Regions from separate parts of the Streptosporangium sp. NPDC023825 genome, predicted to be linked through region 2. Evidence: riboswitches for the same ligand, from Rfam matches in the RefSeq annotation. Region 2 holds a riboswitch; each other region holds the start of a gene.
What was found. Region 2 has a riboswitch for cyclic di-AMP ahead of AB0G15_RS07480 (C40 family peptidase). Riboswitches for the same ligand answer to the same signal wherever they lie in the genome.
Positions count from the first base shown of each region.

Region 1: another riboswitch for cyclic di-AMP. It lies ahead of AB0G15_RS10590 (hypothetical protein); the one in region 2 lies ahead of AB0G15_RS07480 (C40 family peptidase).
Region 3: another riboswitch for cyclic di-AMP. It lies ahead of AB0G15_RS15450 (NlpC/P60 family protein); the one in region 2 lies ahead of AB0G15_RS07480 (C40 family peptidase).
Region 4: another riboswitch for cyclic di-AMP. It lies ahead of AB0G15_RS28510 (C40 family peptidase); the one in region 2 lies ahead of AB0G15_RS07480 (C40 family peptidase).

Region 1 covers NZ_JBFAAE010000008.1:178,154-185,823, reverse strand. The annotation lists gene AB0G15_RS10610 (hypothetical protein) at 1-850, shown strand, start outside; gene AB0G15_RS10605 (sugar kinase) at 919-1,881, opposite strand; gene AB0G15_RS10600 (IclR family transcriptional regulator) at 1,988-2,773, opposite strand; gene AB0G15_RS10595 (DUF4253 domain-containing protein) at 3,036-3,899, shown strand; cyclic di-AMP (ydaO/yuaA leader) riboswitch at 4,323-4,474, shown strand; gene AB0G15_RS10590 (hypothetical protein) at 4,723-5,550, shown strand; gene AB0G15_RS10585 (hypothetical protein) at 5,662-6,033, opposite strand; gene AB0G15_RS10580 (roadblock/LC7 domain-containing protein) at 6,046-6,432, opposite strand; gene AB0G15_RS10575 (hypothetical protein) at 6,503-7,405, opposite strand; gene AB0G15_RS10570 (roadblock/LC7 domain-containing protein) at 7,410-7,670, opposite strand, start outside.
Region 2 covers NZ_JBFAAE010000005.1:262,657-270,326, reverse strand. The annotation lists gene AB0G15_RS07490 (M48 family metallopeptidase) at 1-969, opposite strand, end outside; gene AB0G15_RS07485 (hypothetical protein) at 966-1,844, opposite strand; gene AB0G15_RS07480 (C40 family peptidase) at 2,057-2,566, opposite strand; cyclic di-AMP (ydaO/yuaA leader) riboswitch at 2,700-2,858, opposite strand; gene AB0G15_RS07475 (hypothetical protein) at 3,358-3,507, opposite strand; gene AB0G15_RS07470 (NlpC/P60 family protein) at 3,705-4,655, opposite strand; gene AB0G15_RS07465 (hypothetical protein) at 4,887-5,519, opposite strand; gene AB0G15_RS07460 (NYN domain-containing protein) at 5,567-6,829, opposite strand; gene AB0G15_RS07455 (phosphotransferase family protein) at 7,068-7,670, shown strand, end outside.
Region 3 covers NZ_JBFAAE010000014.1:88,704-96,373, forward strand. The annotation lists gene AB0G15_RS15435 (type III pantothenate kinase) at 1-693, shown strand, start outside; gene lysX (bifunctional lysylphosphatidylglycerol synthetase/lysine--tRNA ligase LysX) at 854-2,356, shown strand; gene AB0G15_RS15445 (LuxR C-terminal-related transcriptional regulator) at 3,494-3,694, shown strand; gene AB0G15_RS15450 (NlpC/P60 family protein) at 3,776-4,738, opposite strand; cyclic di-AMP (ydaO/yuaA leader) riboswitch at 4,831-4,976, opposite strand; gene AB0G15_RS15455 (amino-acid N-acetyltransferase) at 5,313-5,966, shown strand; gene AB0G15_RS15460 (RDD family protein) at 6,195-7,301, shown strand.
Region 4 covers NZ_JBFAAE010000039.1:60,454-68,123, forward strand. The annotation lists gene AB0G15_RS28495 (FtsX-like permease family protein) at 1-1,683, shown strand, start outside; gene AB0G15_RS28500 (hypothetical protein) at 1,788-2,642, opposite strand; gene serA (phosphoglycerate dehydrogenase) at 2,928-4,517, shown strand; gene AB0G15_RS28510 (C40 family peptidase) at 5,017-5,625, opposite strand; cyclic di-AMP (ydaO/yuaA leader) riboswitch at 5,613-5,831, opposite strand; gene AB0G15_RS28515 (3-isopropylmalate dehydrogenase) at 5,987-7,033, shown strand; gene AB0G15_RS28520 (branched-chain amino acid aminotransferase) at 7,207-7,670, shown strand, end outside.

The sequences.
Region 1 (7,670 bases), on a different contig from region 2:
CTACGCCTACGACATGGACAGCGCGAAAATCCGCAAGATCACCGACATTCCCACGCCGAAGGGGACGGTGACGTTCGCCTTCGACTTCACCATCGGCGCCGGACAGGTGGTCTGGTGGACGACCCGCGATATCGGTGACGAGAAGCTCGCCGATCTGTGGGCGGCCCCGCTCGCCGGCGGCGAGGCCCGGCTCGTGGCCTCGCACCGGAACAGCGAGGAGGGCGCGGACGAGGCTCTCGACCCGCCGGCCGTGACCGGCGACGGCAGGATCGCCTTCTCCTTCAGGGAGAGCGACGGCGTCTTCACCGTCCCCCTCGGGGGCGGGGCGGTGAAGCCCGTCGCGGGCGCGGAGAGACATCACGTCATGCGCTGGCCGTGGGTCGGTACGGCCGGGATGTTCGACTTCCACGAAGAGACGACCTCCGCCGAATTGACGGCCCTGGCCGAACTGCTCAACGTGGAGACCGGGGAGAAACGCACGGCAGTGGTCAACCCCGGTGAGCTCGGCGTGCAATGCGGGCTGACCGCGTGCATCGGCAGGAAGGCCGACCACAGGTTCTTCCACCGGCTGCGCGACGGTTCCCAGGAGAAGGCGTTGCCGTTCGTCCCGGCCCACGCGCCCGGCGATTTCGTGGGCCGCTTCCAGAGTTCGGCCTACCGCAAGGAGAGAAACTCGGAGGGTGCCTTCCTGCACGATCTGGTCACCGGCAGATCCGGCGATTTCGGGGTCCGTCCCGACAAGAACGGCCTGCAGATGCCGGGTCCGGGGGCCGGGATGAGCGGTGAACGGCTGATCAGCTACCGGCTCGGGGACCAGCGCGTGGTCATCGACCTCAGCAAGATCGACTAAGGCGCCGTCGCCACGGGCCCGGCGTCTCGCCCCGCACCGCGGGCCGCCGCTCCCGGGAAGGGCGCGGGTCAGCGGCTGACGGCGTCCACCGTGCCGACCGCGTCGGCCGGGCGCAACAGGTCCAGGTCGGAGCGGCGGGGGAGGCTCTCCCAGTCGCCGTCGGCGGTGACGGCGAAGGCCCCCGCGGCACAGGCCGTGGCCAGCCGCCGCTCGGGGGTCGCCCCGGCGAGGGTCTCGGCGATCCAGCCCGCGGCGAAGGCGTCCCCGGCGCCCACCGGGTCGAGCTCGACGACCCGGTAGGGCTCCGCGTGCCGTACGGCGCCGTCGGAGAGCTCGATCGCGCCGAGGGCGCCGCGCTTGATGAGGACGTGGCGCGGGCCGAGGGCCGACAGGGCTCCGGCCAGGGTGAGCGGGTCGTCCCCCTCGACGACCAGCCGGGCCTCGGCCTCGGTCGCGAACAGGACGTCCACGGAGGCGACGGTCTCGCGCAGCGCGGCGGACGCCTCGGCGGGCGTCCACAGGGCACGGCGGTAGTTGACGTCCATCGACACGATCGCGCCCGCGTCGCGAGCCTCGGCGATCGCGGCCCGCACCGCCTCGGCGGCGGACGCCGACAGCGCGAGCGTGATGCCCGTGACGTGCAGCACGCGTGCCGAGCGGATCAGCGAGACGTCCAGGTCGGAGGGGCACAACCGGGATCCGGCGCTCGCCGAGCGGTAGTAGCGCACGTCGACCATCTCGGCCGTGCGCCTGCTTTTGATCATCAGGCCGGTGGGCGCCCCGGGGTCGACCCGCATCCCCCGCACGTCGACGCCCTCGCCGGCCAGTGTCGAGCGCAGCAGCTCGCCGAACTCGTCGGCGCCCACCCTGCCGATCCAGGCCGTGCGCCCGCCGAGGCGGGCGACGCCGATGGCCACGTTCGACTCCGCGCCGCCCACGCCGAGCCCGAAGTCGCGGGCGTGCCTGAGCGGGCCGGTGCGCCGCGCGGTGAACAGCGCCATGCTCTCACCGAGCGTTACCAGATCAGTCATGGAAAGCGGGTCCTTAAGGAGTCGGCGGGCGGGCTTCGTCGGTCAACGGGTCGACCCGGGCTTTCCGGAGTCGGTCAACGGGTCGACCCGGGCTTTCCGGAGTCGGTCAACGGGTCGACCCGAGCTTTCTGGAGATGCGCAGGGCCGTCTCGGCCACCAGGGGACCTAGGTCCCGCACCCGCGCGGCGGTGATCCGGGAGGTGAGACCCGAGATGGAGATCGCCGAGGTGGCGACGTCGTTGTGGTTGAAGATCGGTGCCGCGACGCAGCGCACCTCGGGCTCGTTCTCGCGGTCGTCGACCGAGTAGCCCCGCTGCCGGATCCGGCCCAGCTCGGCGCGCAGGCGCGCGGCGTCGGTGATGGTGTACCGGGTGACGTGCGGCATCCCGGCGGCCACGATCTCCTCGACGGCCTCCTCCGGCTGCCAGGCGAGGATCGCCTTGCCCACGGCGGTGCGGTAGACGGGATTGCGGCTGCCGATGCGCGAGGCCATGCGCACGTTGGTCTCGTTCTCGACCTTGTCGATGTAGACCACGTCGGGCGGGTCGTAGACCACGAGGTGGACGGTCTCCCCGGCCTCCGCCATCAGGCGGTGCGACTCCTCGGCGGCCACCGTCCGCAGGTCGAGGGTGGCCAGGTAGGCCTGCCCGAGGTGCAGGGCGCCGCTGCCCAGCCGGTAGGCGCCGCTCCTGCGGTCACGCTCCAGGAGCCTGGCCTCGATGAGCGGGGCGGCCAGCCGGAGCACCGTGCTCTTGGACATGTCGAGCGCCTCGGCGAGCCGGGTGAGCGACAGGCCGTGGCCCGCGCCCGCGTGGTCGCGTACGTGCCCGAGGACGGCGAGGGCACGTCGGAGCGAGGCCGACTGGTTGCGTTCCGGGGCGGGCTCACTCATCGCGGCTTCCCATTGTGATCCGGCAATCGAATACCTGGTCAAGGTAGGCGAGTACACCGTCCTGCGGCCACTTTGCAGCACAACGTTCTGCACTGCACAACAAACCGTGGCCGACCTGCCGGGCGGGACGGCGGAGGACGGGCACCCGCCCGGTTCCGTTTCTCCCCACTACCGATAATTTTTGCCTGGACCAGGGCAGAACTGTCCCTCGGGATGGTTGACAGGCCAAAATTGGTCCGTGGTCAGGATCGGATCGGTAGAGATGAGCGATTGCGAGAGCGAGCGACTTCCGCCAGTTCTGGGCCAGCTGTTCGCCGATGGAGCCGACGGGAGCGAGGACGGCGACGGGCTCGGCGGGGGCGGCGGCCGGAGGCTCTCGGTGGAGCTGCCGCCGGGGGACGTGGTGTGGCCCGACCCCGGTTACGCCCAGCTCGCCGTCCGTCGCCGTCCGGCGTTCTGGCTCAGCGAGGTGGCGGTCTCCGGCGAGTACTGGGCGCGGTTGAGGGCCCAGCACGAGCGGTCGGGCCTGTGGCCGGTGCTGCTGGAGGACTCAGTCCAGCCCTGGTCGGCCGGCCAGATCGCCCCGGACACGGCCGGTCAGATCGACAACTACCACGCCGCCGCGTTCATGGCCGAGGTCTGGTCCGACTGGATCGCCAAGGCCAACCTCGACCAGCTGGAACTGCTCGACCCTTTCGGCCCCGAGTGTCCCGGCCCGGCCCCCTCGGGAAGGCTCGCCGCCGACCCCGGCGTGGTCGCCGACTGGTACGCCGGGCTGGTGGCCGAGCGCAGGACCCCTCTCGGGCTCGTCGCGGTCGAGCGCGGGGCCGACGCCCTCGCCGTCATGGGCTGGCAGGGCGCCCTGAACCACAACGAGTGGATGGTCCCGCTCGCGGCCGTCGTGCGGAGCTGGGAGGACAGGTTCGGGGTGCGGGTGGTCGGCATGGGTTTCAACACCCTCGACCTCAGCGTCGCCGCGCCCCCGACCACCTCCGAGCACGCCCTGCACGTCGCCGCGGAGCACTGGACGTTCTGCCCCGACAGCATCATCCAGGGGGCGGGGAACCTCATCGACTACGCCGAGCAGATCAAGGGCAGGAACGCCTGGTCGTTCTGGTGGGACTGAGCGGGACCGGGCGGGACCGGTTGGAACCTGGCGGAACCGGCCGGCCGGGGACGGTCCGCGGGACGGGCTCTCCTTGAACGGACCTTTGCGGGGCGGGACCTTGGGTGAACCTTCACGGGACGGGACGGGACGGGACGGGACCGGCCGGGGACGGGCCCGCGGGGCGGATGTTCCCCGTGTGGATCTCCGGGGGCGGGGCCCTGGAATGGGCTCCGGGACGGGGTTCCGGGGGTGGATCCCGAGATGGGGGAGACATCCGTGCTGGTAGGGCGGGTGTTGGCCTGGCGGGGCGATCGATGAGGCTTCCTTGAAGCTTGTAGGTAGATCTTCTGGGGTTTTCATGGTGTTTGCTTTGCTTTGTCCGGTTTGGGTGGGTAGTGTCCACAGTTATCGGTTGGCGACCTGCCCTTCACAAGAGGGAGCGGCCGGCCGACGTCGAATCCCGAGGGTCCCTCAGGGGCCCCGGAGCCGGGGAACCACGTTTCCGGGGTGAATCCGCCGCGACCACGCGGCGGTAGGGCAACTCCACCGCCCGAACCCGTCAGCTAACCCGGTAGACGAGATGGAGAGGAGATCCCCTCATGGATCACCGCGTTACCACGTCGGTGCAGCCCTTGTCCGTGCCGGCCACCTGAACTTTTCCCCCTTCCCCCCGTACCTTCTCGCCGCGCCCGATCGCGGCACCTTCCAGATCGTGCTCCGCGTAGCGATTGCCTGAGATTCCGGCTACGCCCCCTTTTCCGACGAGCGCGTCCCCGCCACCGCACCACTCCGGTGTGTCGCACGTGGCTGCCCCGTTCCCTCGCGAAAGAGCCTTTTCTCCATGCGTCCCATCTTTGGTTTGCACAAGAACGGCCTGAGCAAGTTCACCTGGCAGAAGAACAAGTCCCGCGGAAACCGCCTCGCCGCCGCCGCCCTGGTCGGCGCGAGCGTCCTCGCCGCCACCGGTGTCGCGGTGGCGCTGCCCACCTCCACCTGTTTCGCCGCCACCGCCGACCCCGAGGTCGGGGTGGCGAAGGCCAGCGCCGAGTCCGTCCTCCTCCAGGGCGCGACCACGGCCTCCTACTTCTGGGACGACTCCTCCGGCCGGGCCGGTGACACCGGGCTGCCCGCCAGCGGCCGGCCGATGCAGAAGGGCATGATCGCCAGCCCGAGCTGGCCCCTGCTCACCGAGGGTTACCTCATCTACAAGGGCAAGAAGGCCAAGTTCTTCGTCGGCGACCGCGGCCCCGGTTCCCCCTCGAACCAGGGCATCATGATCGACATCGACGCCAAGACCTTCGCCGACCTGACCGGTGGAACGTTCAACGCCAGCACGCTCGGCGTGGACGGCAACGGCGGGATGGGCCACATCGACATCCAGTACGTGGTCACCAAGTGGGGTGACGGTACGGGGATAAAGAACCACCCCGTCGCGTTCTCCACCGGTGCCTGGAGCCGCAGGGACACCAGCCCGGCCAAGCCTCCGACGGTCGTCTTCGCCAAGGCCCAGCAACTGGGGATAGGCGTGCAGACCCAGCCGGTGAGCGCGGCGGTGCGGCCGTGGGCCGGCAAGCCCAAGGTCATGGTCGAGCCCGCCTCCTGGCACGCCCCGGCCGGCGTGGCCGTCGCCGGTGCCCGCGCCGCCGAGATCGGCGCCGGGAAGAGCTGAGCCGGCGCCCTCCGGAGTCCTCCGCCGGAGTCCTCCGGGAACGCTCAGAAAAGACGCGGAAAGGACTCCGGTGCGGTCCGTGCCTCCCGGGGCGCGGACCGCACCGGAGGATCAGACTTCGAGCTTCTCCTCGATGCCGCGCAGGGTGTGCCGCGCGAGCGCGAGGTTGGCCCGGTTCCGGTCGAGAGCCAGGTAGAGGAACAGCCCTTTGCCGCTCCGGCCCGCGATCGGGCGGATCACGTGGTACTGCGTGCCGAGCGTGATGAGGATGTCCTCGATGCCGTCCTTGAGGCCGAGCGACTCCATGGTCCGCATCTTGGCCTTGACGACCTCGGTGTTACCCGCGGCCGCGATCTGGAGGTCGAGGTCCTTGGACCCGCCGAGCGCGCCCAGCGCCATCCCGCTGTTGTAGTCGACGACGACCGCGCCGACGGCACCGTCGATCGTCATCATCTCCTTGAGCGAGATGTCCATGTTGCCCATTGCTGTCTCCGATCACTGGGGTATCGATGTGCGCGAGCTGGCGGCGGCCAGCCTGGCCGCCGTCTTGCGGCCCTCCAGCCGGAGCAGCCCGAGGTTGGTCCCCGGGCGCGCCAGGACTGTGAGGACGATCTTGGGTCCGGCGGCGTAGAACGCCGCGTAGCCGTTGGTGCCGGAGATCAACGTCTCCTCGAAGGTGCCCTTGCCGGCCATGCTCGTCATCCGGCGGCTGAGGGCCAGCACCGCGGAGGAGAGCGCCCCGGTCTGCTCGGTGTCCCTTTCCAGGTCGCTCGCTATCGTCAGACCGTCGACGCTGCACGCGATGCTTCCGTTCACGTCGGGTATGCGTTCTCGCAGCGCCGCCATCTCGCGCCGTATCTCCTCACGCAGTTCCACCGGCATCCTCCTTCCGATCAGCTTCAGCGTCCGCAGCCTTATCGGCATGTGACCGGGCTCAAGTCGCTCAAGTCGCTCAAGTCATGGCCTCCAATGCGTTCCTGAGCCGGATGAGCAGGTTGACGTCGGCCGGGTCCCCGTTCGCCCTGGGGAGCCACTCCGAGGTCTCAGGAGAACCCGCGGCGGCCGCGGGGATCTCCGTGGCACCCCTCGTCCGCCTGGGCAGCGGGTCCGGCGCCCCGGGAGTCCCGGCGGTCCCGGGAGTCCCGGCAGTCCCGGGAGTCTCCGCCGGAGCGGGCTCCGGGAGGCGGAGCAGCCCGGACGAGGCGAGCTGCCGTACGGCGAGCAGTACCGAGTACGCGGGACGGCCCAGCTTGCGCGCCAGGTCGGCCGGGGTCGCCGTGCAGTCGGCTCCGACGAGCACCTCCCACTGGAGCGAGCTCAGCACCACCCGCTGGGCGCTGATGCGCCCCAGCGGGACGACCGGGAGCGTGTCCAGCTCCGCGGACGGCCAGGTCTGTTCCAACTGTGCCTTCCTTCGCTCGCACTCCCGGAGCAGGCCGGTCGCGTCGAAGTACCACTGCGGTCCGAGCCAGTGCAGCTCTCCCCGCCGGAACCTGGGCCGGTGCCCGGTGGCCTGCAGCAGGAAGTACGCGGCGTCGAGCACCGCGCTCAGCACGCAGAACTCCAGTTCCCCGCGGGTGAGCAGGCCCTGCGCGACCAGCTGCTCGCCCCCCGACGGCTGGGGGGTCCGCGCGTCCGGCGGCCGGCGTCCGGCGGCCTGCCTGACCTGACGTACGGCGTGGGCGGATATCCCGCGGCAGGCGCCCAGCAGGTCCTCCAGCCGGGGGGCCGCCGCGCTCTCGGCGTAGGTCACGCGACCGTCGGTGAGGTAGATGACCCCCGCCTTGCCGAGCCGCAGGGAACCGGTGGCGTGGTCGCCGGCGAGCCCGCTGAGGATGTTCTCGACGTTCGGCATGATTTCACGTCGATATCAGACGGCCGGAAAGGGCCTGGAGACGGTGGCGGGCCAGGGCCAGGTTCGAGCGTTCGAGATCGAGCCTGACATAAATGACCAGAGGGCCGTCGAAAAGCGTTTCCATCGGCCGCAGCAAATGGTGGCCGCCGTCCGTGGTGATGATCATGTCGCTGATCCGGACCGTACCGCCGGGTGAGGCGAAGGCGAGCCCGTCGAGGGTCGCGCGCAGGGTCTCGCTCAACCCCGCGGCCGATCTCTCCACGTC
Region 2 (7,670 bases):
GATCCCCGCCCTGCGCCGTACGACCCCCGCGGAGGTCACCGCGTAGAGCAGGCACGCCCCGAACGCCGCGCCCAGGCCGCCGACGAGCGTTCCCGACAGCACGTCGCCCGCCTTGGCGTGGCCCAGCTCGTGGGCGACCACCAGCTCGACCTCGCCGGCGGGCGCGCGGAGCAGCGTGTCGTAGACCACGATCCTGCGGGTCGCGCCGAATCCGGAGACGTAGGCGTTGAGCGCGGTGGTCCGCCGGGAGGCGTCGGCGACGAGCACGTTCTCGACGGGCACACCGTCCCTGGCGGCCATGGCGAGCAGGTCGTCGCGGAGTTGCCCGGCCTCCAGCGGCCTGAAGTCGTTGAAGACCGGCTCGATGAGCACCGGGTAGGCGAAGGAGGCCACCACGGTCAGGACGAACGCCCCGGCCGCGGCGGGGATCCACCAGCGCCGGTAGCGCCGCGCCAGGGCGATCACCGCCAGCACCATGATCGCGGTCAGCGCGGTGCCGATGCCGGTGCTCTTGGCCCGGTCGGCCGCCCACGCCGGCCAGGCCTGGGTGGACAGCCCGAAGTCGCGCAGGTAGCTCTCCGACCACATCCCCAGGGGCCAGCGCAGGATCGCCACGGCCACCGACAGCGCCAGCACGCCGAGGAGCGCCCGCAGCCACCAGGGGCCCGGCAGCCGGCCGGCGAGCCGCGCGCCCAGCGGGGTGGCGACCAGCACCCCCGCCACGACCAGCGTCAGGCCGAGCGACAGGTAACCGGGAACGCTGACCAGCGCGTCGAACGTCTCGGCCCTGGCGATCTGCTCGGCGGTGAAGTCGCGGGCCGGATCGGGGACGACGGCCGGGGCCCCCTCGGGCAGCGCCCTCCAGGGCGTGGTGAACGCCACGACCGCCACCGTGACCACCCCCAGGACGGCCAGCGCCCACCCCGCCGACCGCACGCCCGCGGGCGTGTCCGTCGTGCTCAGCGTCACGTGAGTTCCTCCCTGAGGTAGTCGCGCCAGGCTCGGGTGAACTCGGCCACCGGCAGGCCCAGCGTGCTGTCGACATCGCTACCGTAGAGCCTCACCAGGGCCTTCTCGCCGAAGCGCTCCGCGACGAACCGGCAGGCGAGCCACGCCTCCTCGTACGCCTGCGCGAGCCTCGGCGCGCCGGGGGCGAAGTCGGCCGGGACGGGGAGCCTGGCGGGCAGGACGCCCGAGCGCACCTCGGCGGCCAGCTCGGCGGCGGCCGTGCGCACCGCGATCCCGGCGTCGCGGTAGCCCGCGTAGTCGGCGAAGCCCTCCGACAGCCACATCGGCACCCGGCCGCCGCGCGTCGCGCCGGTGGCCACGTGGGCGAGCTCGTGGGTGATCACCACGTCCCTGCCGGTCGCGGTGAGCCGGGCGTACCCCGACGGCAGGACGATCACCCGGTCCGCGGTCGCCATCGCGGCCAGGCCGCGGGTGCTCCCGGCCCCGGCGAGCGCCGCGGCCTCGGCGTCGGTGGCGGGGAAGAGGACCACCGCGGGGACCGGCCCCCAGATCGCCGCGATCGTCGCGCGGGCCCGGTCGGCCCTGGCCGCCAGGTCCCGCAGGACGGCGGACGGGACGCCGTGGCCGATCACGAGGGAGTGCTCGCCCCGGACGGTGACCGCGGCGCCCGGCCACAGGTCGCGGGGATCGCGCGGGCTCCGGGAGGCGTACGGGACAGGCGGAGGGGTCCGGGCGCCGTACGGGTCAAGGGAGCGGGGGGCGCGTGGAAGGGGCGCGGCTCCGGCCAGGAGAGGTCCCGTCCCGGCGAACGGACCGGCGCTCATCAGCGCCAGCATCCCGGCGAGCACGGCGCGGCGCCCTTTCGGGACGGACATACGAGCCGATGGTACTCGACCGGCATGGAGCGGCCCCGGCCCTCCTGGTGGAGGGCCGGGGCCGCTTTTCCGTGCTCGGGCGCGTGCTCGGGCATGTGCTCGAGCGCGTGCCCGGACGCGGGCTCAGGCTCAGGTTCCGAACCTGGGCTCCGTGCTCACGCGTGGATCCCGGGCCCCGCGCTCACGCGCGGGCCTTGGGCTCCGTGCGGGGCTCAGGCCCCGGGCCGTACCGCTCCGGCGAAGGAGGACCTGTAGTAGCCCGCCAGCCTCACGATACGGACCGTCTTGCCGCTGCTCGGCGAGTGGACCATCCTGCCCTTGCCGACGTACATGCCGACATGGCCCTTTCCACTGAAGAACAGCAGGTCACCGGGGTGCAACTTGCTCCACGAGACCTTTTTCCTGATCGACCTGTACTGGCTGTGCGTGATCCTGGGAAGGGACACGCCCGCCTTCCGCCAGGCGTACCGGACGAGCCCCGAGCAGTCGAACGCTCCGGGACCGGAGGCTCCCCACCGGTACGGATCGCCGATCTGCTTCTTGGCCGCCGAGACCGCCTTACCGGCCCGGATCCTCTGCAGTGCCGCCCTGCTCTTTTTGGCCTTGCCCTTGGCCTTGGACTCAGCCTTGGTCCCGGCCTGGGAGGCGGTCTTGTTGGTGCTCTCGGCCTTCTCGGAGACACCGGCCGCGCTGTTGACCAGTATCTCGGAGGGGCCGTCCACCGCCTGCGCCGCCGTGGGCCCCAGGGTGACCGCTCCGGCTGAGGCGGTCAGGGTGAGGGCGATGCCGCCGAGGGAAAGGCGGAAAAGGCGCGACAGACGGGGGTTGTACGGGGTGGTAGACAGGATTTCTCCTTGGGACTTCCACTGATGCCTACCGGGTTAGCTGACGGATTCGGGCTTGGAAGATGCCCTACGGCAAAACGCGCCGATTCACCCCTGGCCACGCTGTATCGGGCCTTTTGGGTCCCCGGTTCCATGCCTCCTGGCTGCATAGATTCGGCGGGCCGCCGCGATGAGCCCTGCCCCCGGGTGGGGGCACGGCGGCCGATTGGATTTCTATAGGGACACCGGCCCGAAGACCGACATTCGCCGCGACGGCGTGGCTTGCACGTCGCGACGCCAGAAGTTACCCCGATCTCCAACTTTCGGCAAAGCATTCGCCAAATTGGGAGATCGACAACCTCTCTTGATCTTCCTGTTACCCCTGCTTAATGGCTATTTATGCTATTGAGATATGACTCTCGTCACACCCTTCTCGCCAGTCCGACAAATCACGATTTATGTAATCTTCATCACACTCACCGCTGATGGAGCGGTCCCGCATGATCCGGCCGGCTGGCCTCAGCGTCCGACGCGCGTGCGGGCGCCGTGGACCGACTCCCGGAAGTCCGCCCGGCGATCTCGAATCCGGCGGCGTCGAGCATCCGTTCGGGGAGCCACCCGAAGGTGCCGTACCCGGTGCGCAGATGCTCGGCACAGTCGTCGCGGGTGCAGCCCAGCGCGGGCGTGGCTCAGCGCGGGTGCAGCCCAGCGCGAGTGCAGCCCAGCGCGGCATCGCCCGCCACGCCGTCGAGCCGGCGGCCGAGCACGGCGTCGGCGTCGGCGTCGAGGCGCCCGGGACCGGCGCACGCGAGCTCGTCGGGCGTCGATGGCTTGATCATGTTCCGATGCCGGCGGTGCCGCCGCGTCCGGCACACCCGGTTTCCCGGCGTCCCATCACGCGCGAGACGGGGCCGGCGCACCGGTTTACCCGGCGTCCTGTCACGCGCGAGACGGGCCGGCACATCCCGTTTCCCGGCGTCCCGTCACACGCCAGGCGGGGCCGGGACGCCCCCGGTGGGAGCGCGGCCCGGCCCGGTCAGGGGCGGACGGCTCCGACGATGCGGCGGCCGTAGGCGGACAGCGGGACGACCTTGACGACGTCGCCGGTCTGCGGGGCGTGCACGATCTGGCCGTTGCCCGCGTACATGCTGACATGGCCGAGACCCTCGCTGAAGATGAGGTCGCCCGGCTGGAGTTCGCTCAGCGAGACCTTGCGGCTCGCGCCCCAGCTCCACTGCTCCCAGGTCGTGCGGGGGAGGCTGACTCCCCCGCTGCGCCAGGCGCTCTGGACCAGGCCGGAGCAGTCCCAGCCGCGCGGGCCCGTGCCGCCGTACTGGTAGGGCTTGCCGACCTGGGCGAAAGCGAACTGCAGGGCGGCGCGGGCGTTGCCCGAGGCGGAACCGTCGTACTGGATCCCGGCGCTCTCGGGGTTGCCCGTCCTGAAGGCGTTGAGCTCGCGCAGGATCTTCGTCTGGGCCTTGACCATCTTGTCGGCCTTGGCCTTCTCCCTGGCCAGCTCGTCACGCGTCTCGTCGGCCTCGGCCAGCGCCTTCTTGGCCTGGTCCCGGCTGGTCCGCAGCACCTTGGTGGCCTCGTCGAAGGCGTTCAGGGACTGGGCGCGGGAGGTGGACATCTGGTCGGCGGCGGCCAGACCGCTCAGCAGGGCGCCGGGGTCGGTCTGGTAGATCATGCCTTCCCAGCCGTTGACCACGCCGACCTGGTAGGTGCTGACGGCCATCGTGACGAGCTCCTTGCGCAGCCCGGCCACCTGCTCGTTCTGACGGGTCAGGTCGTCGTTGAGCGTCTTGTACTTCTTCCTGGCCCGCTTCCACTTCTCCGAGGCCTGGTTGTACTTCTCGACGACCTGGTCGGCCTGCTCGTTGAGCTTCTCCAGCTTCTTCTTGGCCTGGGCGGCCGTCGGCCTCGGATCGGCGGCCGCTCCGCCCACCGGCAGCGTCAGCAACGCGAGAGCGAGCCCGGCCGCCACCGGTATCCGAATCAGTCCAACCGGCAAACCCGCCACGGCCACGTCAACGCCTCCCGACTGCACCAGACCTGCGGCGAATAGTACAGAAGAAGTAATGATTGACTCACCTTTTTGCCGGGTTTGCTCCTTAAGCTCAGATGAAACCCTTTACCCGCGACCGGCGGCGCCCGTCTCACGACCGGCGGCGCCCCGGCCGCGGGGGCCGTCCGCCCCGGACCCCGCCCGGTCGCGCTACCCGCAGGTGGCGATGTCGCAGATCTTGGCGGTCATCTTCTTCGCGTCACGCAGCTGAACGGTCCAGTCGCTCCTCGCGGGCTTGGCGTACTCACCCGCCCAGAGGTAGACCACGACGGCGTTGCCCTTCCTGACCAGCACGCTCCGGTCGCCGCCCACCCCGGCCTTCTTCCCGTAGTAGACCTGCCCGGAGATCCTCAGCGCCTCGTCGCCGAGCCCGGTCAGGCGCGAGGAGGCGTAGCGGTAGCCGGAACCCGAGCCGGTCCTGCCTCCGCACCTGGTCAGGGCGGCGCGCACCTGGGCGACGGCCGAGACGGCCGAGGCCCGCGAACCGTACAGGACCACCTGCTCGACCTTCATGAAGTCCGGCACGCCGGTGAAGGTCACCGTCCGGGCGGCCACCCGGCCGGTCGCGGCCAGCGTGCTCCTGTCGCACGGGTTGACGGCCAGCTTCGCCTTCGCCGAGTTGCCGACCTTCCAGTTGGTCTCGGGGTCGTCGTCCTTCCTGGCGGCGTCCTTCTCGTACAGCAGGAAGCCCTTGGGGATGGCGGCCGTCGTGGCCGCCGCGGGCGTGGTGACGGTCGCTCCGGCGGCCAGGACGGCGAGGGCGAGCGTTATGATCTTCTTCATCGAATCGAACCTCCTGGGTGATCCGATGCGCGGCGACCGTGAAAGGTTTACGCGCGGCCCAGACGCCGGAGAAGAAGCACCGAGGGCACCGGCCTGGCGCCCATCCTGCGGACCGACTCGGCCACCTCGCGATCCGATGAGACCACCGCGACCGCACGCCCCGCGGGCTCGGCGCGGACCAGCTGGCGGATCAGGTCGTCGGCGATCTGGTTCGGGGCGCTGAACATCACGCGCACCCCCCTGGGCGCCGAAACCGGGACCGGCCCGTTCAGCTCGGCGCCGTCGAAGACACAGGTCAGCTCGGTGCGGGTCTGCGCGTAGAGCGCGCCGAGACCGGTGAGGAGGCGGGTGCGCTGGTCGGCCAGGGTGAACGTGCCGTAACCGGTCTTGGTCACGTTGTAACCGTCGACGATCAGGTGGATCTGCGGCAGCGCGAGCAGCTGGTCGAGCAGGGCGGGGTCGTCGTCGGCGAGCGCCCGCGCGGGAACCGCCTGGACCCCCTGCCTGCCGGGCGCCACCGAGGCCACCGAGTCGGCGGGGCGGTGGATGCCCGAGGGCAGGGCGAGCTCCCTGCGCAGCCCGGCGGCGGCGTCCTGCAGGGCGTCGAGCAGCATGCGCACCTTGGTGTCCTCCACGCTGCGGCCCTCGCGGGCGGCCCTGCGCGTCGACTCCAGCTGCCGCTCGGCGTCGGCCAGCCGCTCGCGCAGGCGGCGCAGCTCGCTCTCCACCGTGCTCCCCGCCGAGAGCGCGGCGGCGCGCGCCTCGTCGGCCACCTCCTGGGCCGCGGCGGCGCGCGCCTCGGCCGCCCTGGTCCGCTCACGGGCGTCGTGCAGCCTGCGGCGCAGGTCGGAGACCTCCGAGCGCGAGGTCTTGAGCTGCTCGCGCAGCCGCTCGGACTCCTCCTTGGCCGCGGTCTTCTGGGCGGCCAGCTGCTCGCGCAGCCGGGAGACCGTCTGCTCCTGCGCCGAGCCCTCGGCCGCGGCGGCCGACCGCTCCAGATCGGCGCGGGCCGTCTCCACCATCTCCGCCCAGCCGGGTGGCCGGGTCAGGTAGGCGGCCGCGGCCACCATGACGGGCTCGGCGGCCGGCGGGACCGTGCCCTCGGCGAGGCTCGCGACCAGCTCGGGCCAGCCCTCGGTCAGCGTCTCCGCGACCAGCTCGCGGAACTTCTTGTCGGTCTCCAGCTGCGCGGCGATCGGCGCCCCGCCCAGCCTGGCCCGCTTGCGGGGGTCGAACCTGGCGATCCCCTTCAGGGGCAGCGGCACCGAGGCGGCGGGCATCGAACCGAGAATCTGGGAGGCCAGCTCCACGACATGTAAGCGAACCTGCTCGGGTAACGGACGAGACAGGCCCTCTCCGGCTGAACTCATCACGGCCCCTACTCGGATCGGTCTTCACGTCAAGGGTACGGCTCCCGCACCCTGACCCCGACCTGACCGGGAGTCGACCGGTGGCCGACGGGCCCGTGAACGCTTTATGGACAAGCGCTTGCTGCTGGGTTACGACTGTGCGGATCGCCTTGTGACGCACGCCACCCGGGAGAGCGCGATGGACGAGCCGACGAACGAGCCCGGCGGGCAGGCCGGCAAGAGCATGCGGACATCGACCCGCGACCTCGGGGAGTTACGGGAGCGGATGCGCTCATGGCTCGCCGGGAAGGTGGGCTCCCCCGTCGCGGTCTCCCCCCTGTCCCGTCCCTCGGGCAACGGCATGTCCAGCGAGACACTGCTCTTCGACGCCTCCTGGACCTCCGCCGAGGGCGGGCACGAGGTCGCGTGCGTCGCCCGGATGGCCCCGGCGAGCGAGGCGGTGCCGGTCTTCCCCGGCTACGACCTCGGCAGGCAGTACGAGGTCATGCGGCTGGTCAGGGAGCGCGCGGGCGTGCTCGCGCCCCGGGCCCTGTGGTACGAGCCCGACCCCGGGCGGCTGGGCGCCCCGTTCTTCGTGATGGAGCGGCTCACTGGCGACGTGCCGCCGGACGTGATGCCCTACACCTTCGGGAGCTGGCTGCTGGACGCCTCCCCCGCCGACCGCGACCGGCTGCAGCGGAGCAGCGTCGAGATCCTGGCCACGCTGCACGACACCCCGTTCACCGCCGAGGAGCTGCGCCCCCTGGAGACCCCCGGGACGGGCGGGACCGCGCTGCGCAGG
Region 3 (7,670 bases), on a different contig from region 2:
GACGCCCGGCGCACGGCGGACGAGATCGCCGTCGTGCTCCAGGGGCTGCTCGGGCAGTCGCCACTGCTCAAGGGCGCCGACGTCAACGGCATCGTGATCTGCTCCACCGTCCCCTCGGTGCTCAACGAGATGCGCGAGATGTGCCGCCGCTACTACGGCGACGTGAACGCGGTGATCGTCGAGCCCGGCGTCCGCACCGGGGTGCCGGTACGGATGGACAACCCGAAGGAGGTCGGCAGCGACCGCATCGTCAACGCGCTGGCGGCCATCCAGCTGTACGGCGGGCCGTGCGTCATCGTCGACTTCGGGACCGCCACCTCCTTCGACGCCGTCTCCGCCAAGGGGGAGTACGTCGGCGCGGTGACCGCCCCCGGCATCGAGATCTCGGTGGACGCGCTCGCCGCGGCCGGGGCGCAGCTGCACAAGGTGGAGCTGATCCGCCCCCGCTCGGTGATCGCGAAGAACACCGTCGAGGCACTCCAGGCCGGCATCATCTACGGCTTCGCCGGCCAGGTGGACGGGATCGTCGAGCGGATGGCGGCCGAGCTCGCCGTCGACCCCGACGACGTCACCGTGGTCGCCACCGGCAGCGCGGCGCCGCTCGTGGTCAGCGAGGCGCGCTCTATCGACATGCACGAACCCTGGCTCACGCTGATCGGCCTGCGGCTGATCTACCATCGCAACGCCCCCTGAGAACGCCCCTGCGGGAGCCGCGGCACGGAGGAGGCGCCTCTCCCCGCGCCGCACGACCGGTTCCGGCGCCGCACGACCGGTTCCCGCGCCGTGCGACGGGCTTCCGCGCCGCACGACCGGCGAACTCACGGGGTTCGCCACATCGGTACCCTTTGGAACTGTGACCGATGACGTGACGAATCCCGCCGAGGATCTGCCCGAGCAGATGCGCGTGCGCCGGGAGAAGCTCGACCGCCTCCGTTCCGAGAGCGTCGACCCCTACCCGGTGAACTTCCCGCGCACCGCGACCAACGCCGAGATCCGCCAGAAATACGCTGATCTCTCCGCTGACACCGCGACGGGCGACAAAGTGGGCGTCACCGGCCGGGTGATGCTGTCCAGGACCGGCGGCAAGCTCTGCTTCGCCACGCTCCGCGACGGCTCCGGCGACCTCCAGGTCATGGTCTCCCTGGACAGGGTGGGCGAGGAGTCCCTGGCCGCGTGGAAGCGCGACGTCGACCTCGGTGACCACGTGGGCATCGAGGGCGAGGTCATCACCTCCCGCAGGGGCGAGCTGTCCATCCTCGCCGACCGCTGGGCGATCACGTCGAAGTGCCTGCGCCCGCTGCCGGAGAAGCACGCCGGGCTCACCGACCCCGAGGCGCGGGTCCGCCAGCGCTACGTCGACCTCATCGTCAACGACGAGGCCAGGAAGATGGCCCGCACCCGCAGCGCCGTGGTCCGGGCCGTGCGCGACTTCTGGCACGAGGAGGGCTACCTGGAGGTCGAGACGCCGATGCTCCAGCCGATCCACGGCGGAGCCACGGCGAGGCCCTTCAAGACCCACATCAACGCGTACGACATGGAGCTCTACCTCCGCATCGCGATCGAGCTCTACCTCAAGCGGCTGGTGGTCGGCGGTCTGGAGAAGGTCTTCGAGATCAACCGCAACTTCCGCAACGAGGGCGCGGACTCCACCCACAACCCCGAGTTCACGATGCTGGAGGCGTACGGCACGTATCTCGACTACAACGACATCGCCGACCTGACCCAGCGGATGATCCAGAGGGCCGTGCTGGCCGCACTCGGCCACTCCGTGGTCGTCCACCAGGGCCAGGAGATCGACCTCGGTCTGGCGAAGTGGCCTCGGATCACCCTGTACGGGTCGGTCTCCGAGGCGCTGGGCGAGGAGGTCACCACCGAGACGCCCCTGGAGCACGTCCGCAAGCTCGCGGACGCGCGAGAGATCCACTGGGACGCCAAGTGGGGTCAGGGCAAGCTCGTCCAGGAGATCTTCGAGGCCCTCGTCGAGCACACGCTCGTCCAGCCCACGTTCGTCATGGACTATCCGCTGGAGACCTCCCCGCTGGCCCGCACCCACCGGGACAACCCGCTCCTCACCGAGAAGTGGGACCTGATCGGTTTCGGCACCGAGCTGGGCACCGGCTACTCGGAGCTGGTCGACCCGGTCGAGCAGCGCCGCCGCCTCACCGAGCAGTCCCTGCTCGCCGCGGGCGGCGACGTCGAGGCCATGCAGCTTGACGAGGACTTCCTCACGGCCCTGGAATATGCGATGCCGCCCACCGGCGGCATGGGGCTCGGCATCGACCGCCTCGTCATGGCCTTCACCGGCAAGAACATCCGCGAGACCATCCTGTTCCCGCTGGTCAAGCCGACCGGCTGAATCCGGCGGGCGGCGCGCGAGGACGTTATCCCCGTACGGTGGCACCGGGCCGGGCACCACGGCCCGGTGCCACCGCCATGAGGGGCGGCGTCGCCCGGCGACGGCGAGCGGCGACGGCGGGTCCCCGGGCGGAGGCGGCGGGTCCCCGGCCGTGCGCGCGCCGGGGACGAGGCCGGACGCGATCCCTGCCGACCCCGGTCACCGCTCGGGCTCGGGGCGTGATCCGGCCGGGATCCCGTGGGGCGCCGGGCCGGGAGAGCGCCCGAGAGCCTGGTCGGCCGTACCGGGCGGCGCCGCGCCGCCCCCTCCGCCGACCCGCGTCCCGGGCCTTCCCGGGCCGTCCCGCGCCGGTGGACGCGAGCCGGAGCACGAGCCGCGCGGCCGGGTCGCGGTGGAGCGGTTCCCCGGCCGTCTCCGGGCCGTTCCCCGTGCGAGCGCCCCGGGGTCCCCGAGCGAAGCGCCCTCACCGACCCTCACGGGTCGGGGTGGTTCCCCGCGGAGGCGGCCGAGGCGCCCGGGCGCACCCGGCGGGTGGGAGACGGCCGTTGAACCCATGATCCCGCGCAATATCGGACGCATTTCCGTATGGTGCAGAAATCCCTTTCCAGTAGGGCCAATATCGCCCGGACGTTCCGTCGTCGCCACGTGGCACTTCGCGAATGCCGCAAAGCTCCACTCTTGACCCTCATATTTCCGCGTTATCCGTGGTGTGCCGTCAAGGCGGTGAGGACATGGTCGCCGGGAAGAGATCAATTTTTCCCGAGAAATGCGGGCGGGCCGGATCCCCGAGGGGGCGGCTTCGGGGTGCCCGGCGGGGCGGCGGTTCCGGCGAAACCTTGTTCTGCCAGGACTTCGGTCGTCGCAGCCAGGGACGCCTGCCGGCTCGTGCCTGGGCTTGATCATGACATAGCCGCAAAGGCACTGACATATCATGAGTACTTCACGTAGCGCCTGCTATGTCAATACTGGACGCACGCTATGAAGAGTGGAACTTGACGACCTTTGAACAAGGCGTTTACCGTTCCTGGCGGACGGTATTCATTTCCGGCGTCTCGCACCCGGTTTCCAGAGTGGGGGGAGTGACTCTTGATGGCATATCCAGAAGTGGATTCACGCCATGGCGACAGCCCCCTGGGCATGAGCGATATCGGTCTCAGCGACGACGACCTCGTGCTGCTGGCCGAGCTCGCCAAGGGTGTCACGGTCGATCGGGTAGGGCGTCGCCTCGACATCAGCGGCCGGACGGTCAGGCGCAGGCTCAGGGGCATCTGCGACCGCATCGGCGTCGCCACGGCGATCGAGGCCGTGGCCTGGGCGGCCCGCCGCCGCCTGATCTGACGCACCGCCGCGTGTCCGGCAGGTCGGGCCGGACACGCGTGCGGGCCGGACACGCCCGCGGACCCGGTCGCCGACGCCGGTTCAGGCGGCGATGCGGACGCCTCCGACGAAGGGCCGGTTGTCGATCGTGGTGATGTGGACGACGTCACCCGTCTGGGGGGCGTGGACCATCAGGCCCGCGCCGATGTAGATCCCGACGTGGTGCAGGTCGCTGTAGAAGAAGACCAGGTCGCCGGGGCGCAGCTCTTTCCTGGATACGTGGGTGCCCGCGGTCCACTGGTCGCCGGTGTAGTGCGGCAGGCTGATGCCGACCTTCTGGTAGGCCCACATGACCAGGCCGGAGCAGTCGAAGGAGTTGGGCCCCTCGGCGCCCCAGACGTACGGCTTCAGCTGCTGGGTGAGCGCCCAGCGGGTGGCCTCCGCGGCCTTGCCGCTGCCGACGATGGGCACGTTCGTCTTCACCCGGGCGCCCCTGTTGCTGACGGCCCTGGTGCGCACCTCGCTGAACAGGTCGCTCTCGACCCGGTCGACCAACCGCTCGATCTTGGTCCGGTTGCCGTCGATCTCCGCCAGAAGCTTCTTGACCTCCGCGGTCCTGGCCTTGGCGCTGGCCTGGGCCCGCTCGGCGGCCTCGATCGCCCGGCTCACCTGGGCGACCTCCTCGCTCTGCTGCTGCTGGAGCGCGTAGTTGGTGGTGGCCTGGTCGAGGAAGGTGTCGGGATCGGTGGCCTGCGTGAAGGCGAGCCCGGAGTTCAGGCCGCCCGACATGTAGGTGCTCTGCGCCAGGAGGGTGGCCTTGGTGCGACGGGAGGCCAGCTCGGACTCGCTCGACGCGAGGGTCTTCTTGGCGCTCTCGGCGGCCCGCTGGGCCTGCTTGAGCTTGACCCGCTCGCCGTTGTAGCGCTCCGCGAGGACGCCGATCTCCTGGTGCAGCTTCTCGGCCTGTTTGGCCAGCTGCTGGAGGCTGGGCTCGGGGTCCGCGGTGGCGGCCACCAGCGGGGTGCCGAGGGTCAGGGTGGCGAATGCCAGGCCGACGACCGCCATGCGACGGCGCAGCCCTCGCGGCGCGCGTCCTCGAGCGCGGGCCTCGTGGCCCGAATGCTTTCCTCCGCGGTCGCGCGTGCGCTTCACCAACAGGCTCCTCTCCTCGGCCGCCTACCGGGTTAGCTGACGGGTTCGGGCCGGAGGCAGCCCTACCGGGTGCGCCGGTGGCACTCGGATTCACCCCGGAGGACGTGGTGGGTCCCCGGTTCCCCCGCGGGAGATTCGGCGGGTCAGGCTTTTTACGTCTCTGACATCGAGCACGGAGATTAGTGCACCCGTGGTTCCTGCTCAACCAGAACTGCGAATTCAGTAGAGGTTTCGCAACCGAGGTGTCACGAAAAGATCACACCTCAAAATGATCAACATGGCCATTACGCTGCCTTTGCTTCTCGTGTGACGGGTGTGGCGGAGGTCTTCCCAGGTCCGGGACCGTGCCAAAGGTGAGCTGCGGCACATGAGAGGTGCCGCACACCGAGAGTGGTAAAGCGACTGCCAAGGGTCATGTGCGGTCTTCGAGCTGCGAGTTAAGGGTGAGCCGTAATTGAAGACCGGTGAGGACGTACGCTGAACGGTCATGGAGCAGCTTGCTGAGCATTCTCCCGTGCCGGCCGTTCGCGCCTCCGGCGACGGGGAGCGGCGCGCCGGGTCCGCGGGGGCGGAGCGGGGTTCGCCCGGGCAGGGGGCGGGCGCCGAGATCACGGTCCGCCGCGCCCGCACCCAGGACGTGCGGGCCGTCAGGCGGCTCGTCGACACCTACGGCGGTGCCGGCCGGCGCCTGCTGGAGAAGGCCACCGTCACCCTGTACGAGGACGTCCAGGAGTTCTGGGTCGCCACCGACGCGGAGGGGGAGGTGATCGGCTGCGGGGCCCTCCACGTCCTCTGGGAGGATCTGGCCGAGATCCGCACCGTCGCCGTCGATCCGACCCGCAGGGGAATGGGAATCGGCCACCGGATCGTCTCCGCGCTCATTCGCACGGCCGCGGAGCTGGGCCTGCGGCGGGTCTTCTGCCTGACCTTCGAGGTCGAGTTCTTCGCCCGGCACGGATTCCGGGAGATCCAGGGCACGCCCGTCGCCCCGGAGGTCTACGCCGAACTTCTCGCCTCCTATGACGAGGGTGTGGCGGAGTTCCTCGAGCTGGAACACGTCAAGCCCAACACCTTGGGAAACACCCGGATGCTGCTGCACCTGACACGCGAGCCCGACTCTGGTGACTTTAGAGCTGACTGATCGGAAAGGTGACTGTTGATACCTATGTCGATACCTTGTGCAGCAGCATGCATGTGCGTCTGACATTTGCCACATGCGCAGTCTAAGTGAGGTGACGCGGTGAGCACCGGACAGCCGCCGTATCCACAGGATGATCCCGACCGCGATCGCACACCGTCGGGGCAGCCGGATTACGGACAGTACAACGCGGGTCGAGCCCCTGGCGAACTCGACCCTGACGTGACAGTCGTGGGGTACAGGTCGGAGGCCTCACAGCCGAACACCGGCCCAGGGCAGAGCCAGCCCGGATACGGCCAGCAGGGCGGGACCGGCGCGTACGGGCAGCAGCCCGGATACGGCCAGCAGCAGGGTTACGGCCAGCAGCCCGACTACGGGCAGCAGGGCTACGGCCAGCAGCAGGGGTACGGCCAGCAGGGCGGGACCGGCGCGTACGGGCAGCAGCCTGGATACGGCCAGCAGTCCTCCCACGAGCAGCAGGGCTACGGCCAGCAGCAGGGGTACGGCCAGCAGGGCGGGACCGGCGCGTACGGGCAGCAGCCCGGATACGGCCAGCAGCCCGGTTACGGCCAGCAGTCCTCCCACGAGCAGCAGGGCTACGGCCAGCAGCAGGGGTACGGCCAGCAGCAGGGGTACGGCCAGCAGCCCGGATACGGGCAGCAGCAGCCCCAGCCGGGCTATGGCCAGCAGCCCGACTACGGGCAGCAGCAGTACGGCCAGCAGCCCGGTTACGGCCAGCAGTCCGACTACGGGCAGCAGGGCTACGGCCACCAGCAGCCCGCGTACGGGCAGCAGGGCTACGGCCAGCCCTACGGCGGTCCTCCCGGGGCTCCCGCCCCGCTCGCCGAGTGGTGGCAGCGCCTGCTGGCGAGGATCATCGACGGGATCATCCTGGTGATCCCGCTTCTCATCATCAACGCGGTGATCGCCGCCATCGTCGTGACGCCCTTCGCCTTCAACATGGAGACGGGTGTCTCCACGGGGGGGACCGGCTACGTCCTCGCCGCAATCCTCAGCTCGCTGCTCACCGGGGCCATCTATGTGGCCTACGAGTTCTTCATGCTCAGCCGGGGCGGGCAGACGGTCGGCAAGATGGTCATGGGCATCAAGGTCGTGCCGGTCGGCGGGGCCCTGCCGCCCGGTGGGCTCAGCTCCAACGTGGCGCTCAAGCGTGCCGGTGTGCTCTGGGGGCCCTACGCCCTGTACGGAGTCCCGGTCCTGACATACGTGGCCAGCATTTTCTACCTCGTGAACATCCTGTGGCAGCTGTGGGACAAGCCGCTGCATCAGACCCTGCACGACAAGGTGGCCGAGACGGTCGTCGTCAAGATCAAGTAGTTCCCCGAATAACGGGGCCGGCGGTTGAACCGCCGGCCCCGTTTTCGCGTACAGGCAAGAAAACGAGGGGCGTTAGGGGCACCGTATGGGTCCCGGGGCCCGGGTCACGGAAGGGCAAAACCATTTGCCACGCCCCGGGCAACGCGGGGGAACTTATGACCGAGTCTCGCCCCGCGCGTCGGAATATTCGCGTACGGTGCCCACAACGGGCTCACCGGCGCCCGTGGGTCTCCTATGAGGCGTCAATGCCGGATCCGCCGCCGTCGGGGGTTCGCGCACTACTCACCGAATGGTCGATCCGTCGTGCCTCCGGCATCCTCGGCGATCCCGTGCCGGATTCTCTTCTTCGCCTTCCGCGGCGCGTTCGGG
Region 4 (7,670 bases), on a different contig from region 2:
GCGCAGGGCGGCTCGCCCCGCCACCTGCGCGGCGTCGTCCTCGCGGACGGGCTCGCCCTCGGGCTCGCGGCCTCCCTGCTCGGAGCCGCGGGCGGGATCGGGATCGGCGCGGCCGCCGCCCCGTTCGTCCACCGCGGCCCCCTGGAGGTGCCCGCCGGCCTGGTCGCGCTCGCCGTGCTTCTGGGGGTGGTGAGCGCGCTGCTCGCGGCGGTCGTCCCCGGCGTCCAGGCGTCACGGGCCGACGTGGCGGAGGTGCTGGCCGGTCGCCGGAGCCGGGCGAGGGAACGCCGCGGCCTGCCGGTGCTGGGAGCGGTGCTCCTGGCGGTGGCGATGGCGGTCATCCTTCTCGGCGCCGTCTTCCTGCAACGATGGGATCAGCACGTGCCGTGGCAGCCGATCAGCATGCTGCTGGGCGCGGTGCTCGGGCAGCTCGGGCTGATCCTGCTGACGCCGTGGCTGGTCGGCGTCGCCGCGCGCCTGGCCGCGCGGTTGCCGCTGCCGTTCCGGATGGCCGCCAGGGACGCCGCGCGCAACCGTGGCCGCACGGCCCCCGCCGTGGCCGCGGTGCTCGTCGCGACCGCGATCTTCGCCACCGTGGCGGTGATGGTCTCCAGCCAGACCGCCCAGGCGCGGGAGCGCTACATACCCCAGTATGTGAGGGGAAGCACCGTTGTGTCCTCCTACGGGCCCAATCCTGAGATCTGGCGGGAGATCAAGAAAGTCGTCGCCTCCGCCCTGCCCGGAGTGCCGCTGATCGAGGCGGGAAAGCTCACCGGGCCCGGCTCGCAACCTGTCAACGTCGTGGTCCAGCCCGGCTGCGCGAGGGATTGCGGGGCGTTCCTCTCCCACGAGCTGTTCCGACCCCCGCCGATAGGCGGCGCCGACCTGGTCCGCTATTTCCTGCGGGGTCCCGATCCCGCCGCCGAGGCCGCCCTCGCCGCGGGCAAGGCGGTGGTGTTCGACCCGAGGGTTTTGCGCGACGGGAAGCTGGTCTTCACGACGGAGATCACGAAACGCGTCACGCGCTCGGTGCCCGCCGTCGTCCGGCGGCCCCCGGGCGAGCCACTGGTGACCGCGGTACTACCCGTCTCGCTGGCGGCCGAGCTGGGCCTCGCCGTCGGCTACGACACCCTCATCGCCGATCCGGCCGCGGTGAGCACGACGCCGCAGCAGGAGGAGCGGCTGAACGCCGCCGTCAGGGAGGTCGACTCCACCACCACCGCCCAGGTCGAGCGGGGTTTCCATAGCAACGACATGGCGACGCTCCTCGCCTTCGCCGCCGGCGCGTCGGTCCTCGTCCTCGGGGGCACGTTCGCGGCGACCGGCCTGGCCGTGGCGGAGGGCCGTCCCGACCGCGCCACGCTGGCGGCGGTGGGGGCGGCGGGCCGCGTCCAGCGCCTTCTCGTCGCCGGACAGGCCGCGTTCGTCTCCGGCCTGGGGGTGGGGGCGGGGACGTTCGTCGGGCTGGTCGTCGGGGTGACGAGCGTCTTCAGCGGGTTCCATCGCGCCCGGGCATCCGGGATCGGAACGGGGAACGGCGTGCCGTCCGGCCTGGTCACCCTCGTGATCGACGTGCCCTGGCTCGTGGTGGCGGGCGTGCTGGTCGGCCTGCCCCTGCTGACCGCGCTGCTGGCCGGGCTGTGCGTCCGGACGAGGGTGGTGCTCGCCCGCCGCCTGACCTGACCCGCCGTTCCGGGCCGTGCCCGGCCGCCCCCGGAGCTCCGGGGGCGGCCGGGCATCGGCGCGGGGGTCACCCCGGCTCGCTCATGCCCGGCCGGTCGGAGCGCTCAGTCGGTGACGTCGGCGCAGACCACGTGGGCGCCCAGCTCGACCATCCGCTGCTCGCTGCGCGCGTCGGCGACCCTGGCCATCAGGATCGGCGCCTCGCTCGCGGCGAGCTGCGGCAGCCGGGCGCGCACCCCGCGATGGATGTCCCTGACCACGTCCTCGGCCGCCGACATGTGCACCTTCACGTGCAGCATGATCCCCGGCGCGCCCGAGGAGGTGCTGGCCTCGGAGATCCACACGTGGTGGACGAGCGGGTAGTCGACGAGCAGCTGCGAGATCGCGGCGCGCAGCGCGGGCAGGATCGGATGGTCGCACCGGCGGTATCCCGGGTCCACCATCTGCATCGGGCCCGACAGGTGCGGCCGGGGCGCCGGGATCCACGGCTGGGAGGGCGCGGCGGGCACCGGCGCTCTCGGCGGGCGCGCGGGCGCGGGACGCGAGACCGTGGCCATCGCCCCGGTCGCGTACGCCGTCGGCGCCGCGCTCGACAGCGCGGGCGTGGGGCCGCTGCGTGTCGAGAGCAGGTAGCGCTGGAGATCCTCGATCGGCACGGCCGCGGCCGCCGGGCCCGCCGCGTCGATCACGATCTCCCGCACGCCGGTGACCCGCTGGATGTCGAGGATGGTGTCGGCGTCGCACGCCGACAGCGAGTGGCTGCCACGGTGCCGCGCGTAGGTGTCCGCCGAGGTGTACCCGAGCAGGACACGATCACCGGCCTGGGTCGTGCCGAGCACGACGGAACGGTCGGGTCGCACGGCAACCAGGAGTCCCCATTCGGCCAGCGCCGCAAGCAGCCGGTGCGGATCGCCGTGCTGCGCGAGCACGTTGCCGAGAGCGGGGTTCCCGATGCTCATATGAGGAACGATAGGTAGTGGACCACGGCTTATCAGGGTAATCGCGAAGTTTTCCTGGGATCAATACCAACTTGAATTTTGGGTGCATGAGATCTGTCAAGGACGGGTAACCGCCTCCTGGGCCCCGAAGCCCCCTCGCGCCTCGCGGGTGTCTCCGGTGCCTCCGGGAGCGTCCTGGCCGGCGTGGGGCGTCTCGGATCGCGGGACACTCGTGAACGCGTTCACAAGCGCCGATAGACTACGTGAGGTCCGTGCACCCCTCACCGTCTAGTAAGGATCCAGCCTGTGAACAAGCCCGTCGTACTGGTCGCTGAGGAACTTTCCGAGGCCGGTCTCGCGGTTCTGGGCGCGGACTTCGAAGTCCGCCACACCGACGGCGCCGACCGTGCCCAGTTCCTGCCCGCCCTCGCCGACGTGGACGCGCTCATCGTGCGCAGCGCCACGCAGGTCGACGCCGAGGCGATCGCCAACGCGCCCCGGCTCCGCGTCGTCGCCCGCGCGGGCGTCGGTCTGGACAACGTCGACGTGGAGGCCGCCACCAAGGCCGGTGTCATGGTCGTCAACGCGCCCACCTCCAACATCACCAGCGCCGCCGAGCACACCGTCGCCCTGATCCTCGCCTCCGCCCGCAACGTCGCCCAGGCGCACTCCGCGCTCAAGGGCGGCGAGTGGAAGCGCTCGAAGTACACCGGCGTGGAGCTCGACGAGAAGGTCGTCGCGATCCTCGGCCTCGGCAAGATCGGCCAGCTGGTCGCTCAGCGCCTCCAGCCGTTCGGCGTCGAGCTGATCGCCTACGACCCCTACCTGCAGCCGGCCCGCGCCGCGCAGATGGGCGTCCGGCTGGTCTCGCTGGAGGAGGCCCTGAGCGAGGCCGACTTCATCACGGTGCACCTGCCCAAGTCCAAGGAGACCATCGGCCTCATCGGAGACAGGGAGCTCCACACGGTCAAGCCGAACGTCCGCCTCATCAACGTCGCCCGCGGCGGCATCATCGACGAGAACGCCCTCTACTCCGCGATCAAGGAGGGCCGCGTCGCCGGCGCCGGCATCGACGTGTTCCCGAAGGAGCCGGTCACCGACAGCCCGCTCTTCGAGCTCGACCAGGTCGTCGTCACCCCGCACCTGGGCGCCTCCACCCACGAGGCCCAGGAGAAGGCCGGCACCCAGGTCGCGCGCAGCGTGAAGCTCGCGCTCGCCGGGGAGTTCGTGCCGGACGCGGTCAACGTCCAGGGCGGCGCCGTCGCCGAGGACGTCAAGCCGGGCCTGCCGCTGGCCGAGAAGCTCGGCCGGGTGTTCACCGCCCTCGCGGGCGAGGTCGCCACCAAGCTCGACGTCGAGGTGCGCGGCGAGATCGCCTCCCACGACGTCCGCGTGCTGGAGCTGGCCGCGCTCAAGGGCGTCTTCACCGACGTGGTCGAGGACTCGGTCACCTACGTCAACGCCCCGCTGCTGGCCAAGGACCGCGGCGTGTCGGTCGAGCTGATCACCAGTTCCGACAGCCCCGACTGGCGCAACGTCGTGACGGTCCGGGGCGTCCTCGCCGACGGCCGCGCGGTCTCGGTCTCCGGCACCCTGTCCGGGCCGAGGCAGATCACGAAGATCGTCGAGGTCAACGGCTACCAGATGGAGATCGAGCCGACCGACCACCTGTCGTTCTTCACCTACACCGACCGCCCCGGCATCGTCGGCGTGGTCGGCCGCATCCTCGGCGACCACTCGATCAACATCGCCTCGATGCAGGTGGCCCGTGACGCCAAGGGCGGCAAGGCGCTCATCGCGCTCACCGTCGACACCGCCATCCCGGCCGAGGTGATCGACCAGATCGGCTCGGAGATCGGCGCCGACAGCGGTCGCTCGGTCGACCTGGCCGACTAGCCGTACCGCCGATGTGGCCGCCGCCCCGGAGACCGGGACGGCGGCCACATCTCGTCTCAGCATGTGAGAAGTGTGTACGCCGGGCGAGACGGTTTTCCCGCGGCCGGGTAGCCTGAAGTGAAATGCGCCAGGTTCTCGTAATTCCTACCTGCCGCGGCGAGGCCTGACAGGGGCAGGCCGGCGACTCGCCGCGGTGTCGTGGCGCGTGCCGGCTCCCAGCCCCCGCCGCCGGTCCGTGATCCGGACCCGCGACATCAGGCCTGGTCGGAGTCCCGACCGGAGTCTCGACCACCTTCCTTGCAGGCATGCGACCGAGACGAGATTCGCCATGTACGACATGTATCCCTGGAACCGTCCCGAGGAGACCGAGGACGAGGCCATCGACGCGCTCCAGACCGCTCTGGACCGCAGGGACAACGGCGGTGCTCCCACCCGCTGAACCCGTTCTCGCCGCCGCCGGGGTCTCCACGGCCTCCCGGCGGTGATCCGCCGGCGTGTCTCATCCGCCGGGCACGGCTTCGGTCGCGAGCTCGACCCGCTTGGTCAGCTGAACCCCCTGCGGGTCGGGGCGCACCGCGCCGGCGAAGGAGTCGCGGCGCCAGGAGTCGAGTTTCTCCTCCTTGACCACGTCGCCGGTCTGCGGGGCGTGAACCATGTAGCCGGGCTTTGTGATCATGCCGACGTGGCCGAGGCCGCTGAAGAAGACCAGGTCACCGGGCTTGAGATTCTTCCAGGCGATCTTCTTGGAGAAGGCGGCGTACTGGTCGTTGGTGACGCGGGGGAGCTTGATCCCGGCGGCGCCGTAGGCGCGGAGCACCAGGCCGGAGCAGTCGAAGCCGCCGTTGCCGGTGCCGCCCCAGACGTAGGGCGTTCCGCGCTTGGACATGGCCCACTTCACGGCTTTCTGCCAGGCGGGCTTGACGGCCGCGGCCTTCAGCGCGTCCTTCAGTGCGGGGGTGTTGAGCGCGGCGGGCCCGGGGGCGGGGGGCGGGGACGCGGCCAGGGCGGCGGTCGAGGTCGCGCACACCGCGGCGCCGGCGACGATCATGGAGGCGGAGATGGACAGGACGCGGGGGAGAACTGTGCCGGACAGGGTGATTCCTTCCATAAGGCCGGCCGGGTGAGCTGTCGGGCTCGGGCGTGGAGGCCGCCCTACGGCGCGAGAACGCGCTGATTCGCCCCAAGGAATCCACCTGATGAACGGCCGGGAACGCGCTCCGGGGGAGGAGCGGGGTGCCCGGGGTCCGGTAGATCCCGTAAAGAGTGGTTCCCCGGCTCCGTGCGGGCCCGGTAAGGGGACGGCCCGTACGGATTAGGCATCGACGTGATTGGGAGGACCATAACGAAACCTCACGAAACGGTCAATACCAAGCAAAGACGGACAAAACGATCAAACGTCTCTCCGGGCGGATGTGTCCGGAGAGTGAGACCGGTGTTCGATCACCGAGACGGACCGGTAAGGTGCCTGCATGGATTCGCGTAACATTCGCCTGGCGGTCATCCCCGGGGACGGAATCGGAGTCGAGGTCGTCACCGAAGGGCTGAAGGTCCTCGAAGCGGTCGGCACGAAGGTGGAGCCCACCACCTACGACCTCGGCGCCAAGCGCTACCACGAGACCGGCGAGACCCTGCCCGACCCGGTCCTCGACGAGCTGCGCGGATACGACGCGATCCTGCTCGGCGCGGTCGGCGACCCCAGCGTGCCCCCGGGCATCCTGGAGCGCGACCTGCTGCTCAAGCTCCGCTTCCAGCTCGACCACTACGTGAACCTCCGCCCGGTCAAGCTCTTCCCCGGCGTCGAGACGCCGCTGGGCAGGGCCCGCCCCGAGGACATCGACATGGTCGTCGTCCGCGAGGGCACCGAGGGCCCGTACGCCGGGGCGGGCGGCGTCATGCGCCGGGGCACGCCGCACGAGATCGCCACCCAGGAGTCGCTGAACACCGCCCACGGCGTCGAGCGCGTCGTGCGCTACGCCTTCGACAAGGCGCTGGGCCGCCCCGGCAGGAAGCTGACGCTGGTCCACAAGACCAACGTGCTCACCTACGCCGGCGACCTCTGGGCCCGCACCTTCGACCGCGTCGGCCTGGAGTATCCCGACGTCCAGACCGACTACTGCCACGTCGACGCGGCCTCGATGTTCTTCGTCAGCCAGCCCGAGCGCTTCGACGTGATCGTCACCGACAACCTCTTCGGCGACATCCTCACCGACATCGGCGCGGCGATCGCCGGTGGCATCGGCCTGGCGGCCAGCGGCAACGTCAACCCCGACCGCACCGCGCCGAGCATGTTCGAGCCGGTCCACGGCAGCGCCCCCGACATCGCGGGCCAGGGCAAGGCCGACCCGACAGCCACGATCCTTTCGGTCGCCATGCTCCTCGACCACCTGGGCATGGCCGCCGAGGCCGCCAGGGTCGAGCGGGCCGTCGCCGGCGACCTGGCCGAGCGGCCGGCAGGCAAGGCGGGCCGGACCACCCGCGAGATCGGCGACGACATCACCGCCCGAGTAGCCGGCTGAGGAAGCCGCCCTCCTCGACCCCGACGCGCCTGGCGGCTCACCCGAGCCGCCAGGTGCGTTTTTGTTTCTCCAGCACTGCCGGTTTTCGGCATAGATGGAGTAGTTTCCCGTTACCCGGTCCGACGCAGAATGGACCCAAGGGTAAGCCAGACACCAAGAGAAGGATCCGTGCGATGACCACCGCTCAGAAGCTCAGCTTCGACGTGCAGCTCTCCGACCACGCTCGCACCGCGGCAGAGCGCGAGCAGGTAATGGCGAGCCCGGGGTTCGGCCAGGTCTTCACCGACCACATGATCTCGATCGACTACACCGAGGGGCGGGGCTGGCACGACGCCAGGCTCATGCCGTACGGCCCGCTCAGCCTCGACCCCGCGACGTCGGTCTTCCACTACGCGCAGGAGCTTTTCGAGGGGCTCAAGGCCTACCGCCAGGAGAACGGCACGATCGTGACCTTCCGGCCCGAGGCCAACGCCGCGCGCTTCAACACCTCCGCGGTGCGGATGGCCATGCCCGAGCTGCCCGAGGAGACGTTCGTCGAGTCGCTGGAACTGCTCGTCCAGACCGACCGCGAGTGGGTGCCGACCACCCAGGGACACAGCCTCTACCTGCGCCCCTTCATGATCGCGACGCAGCCGAT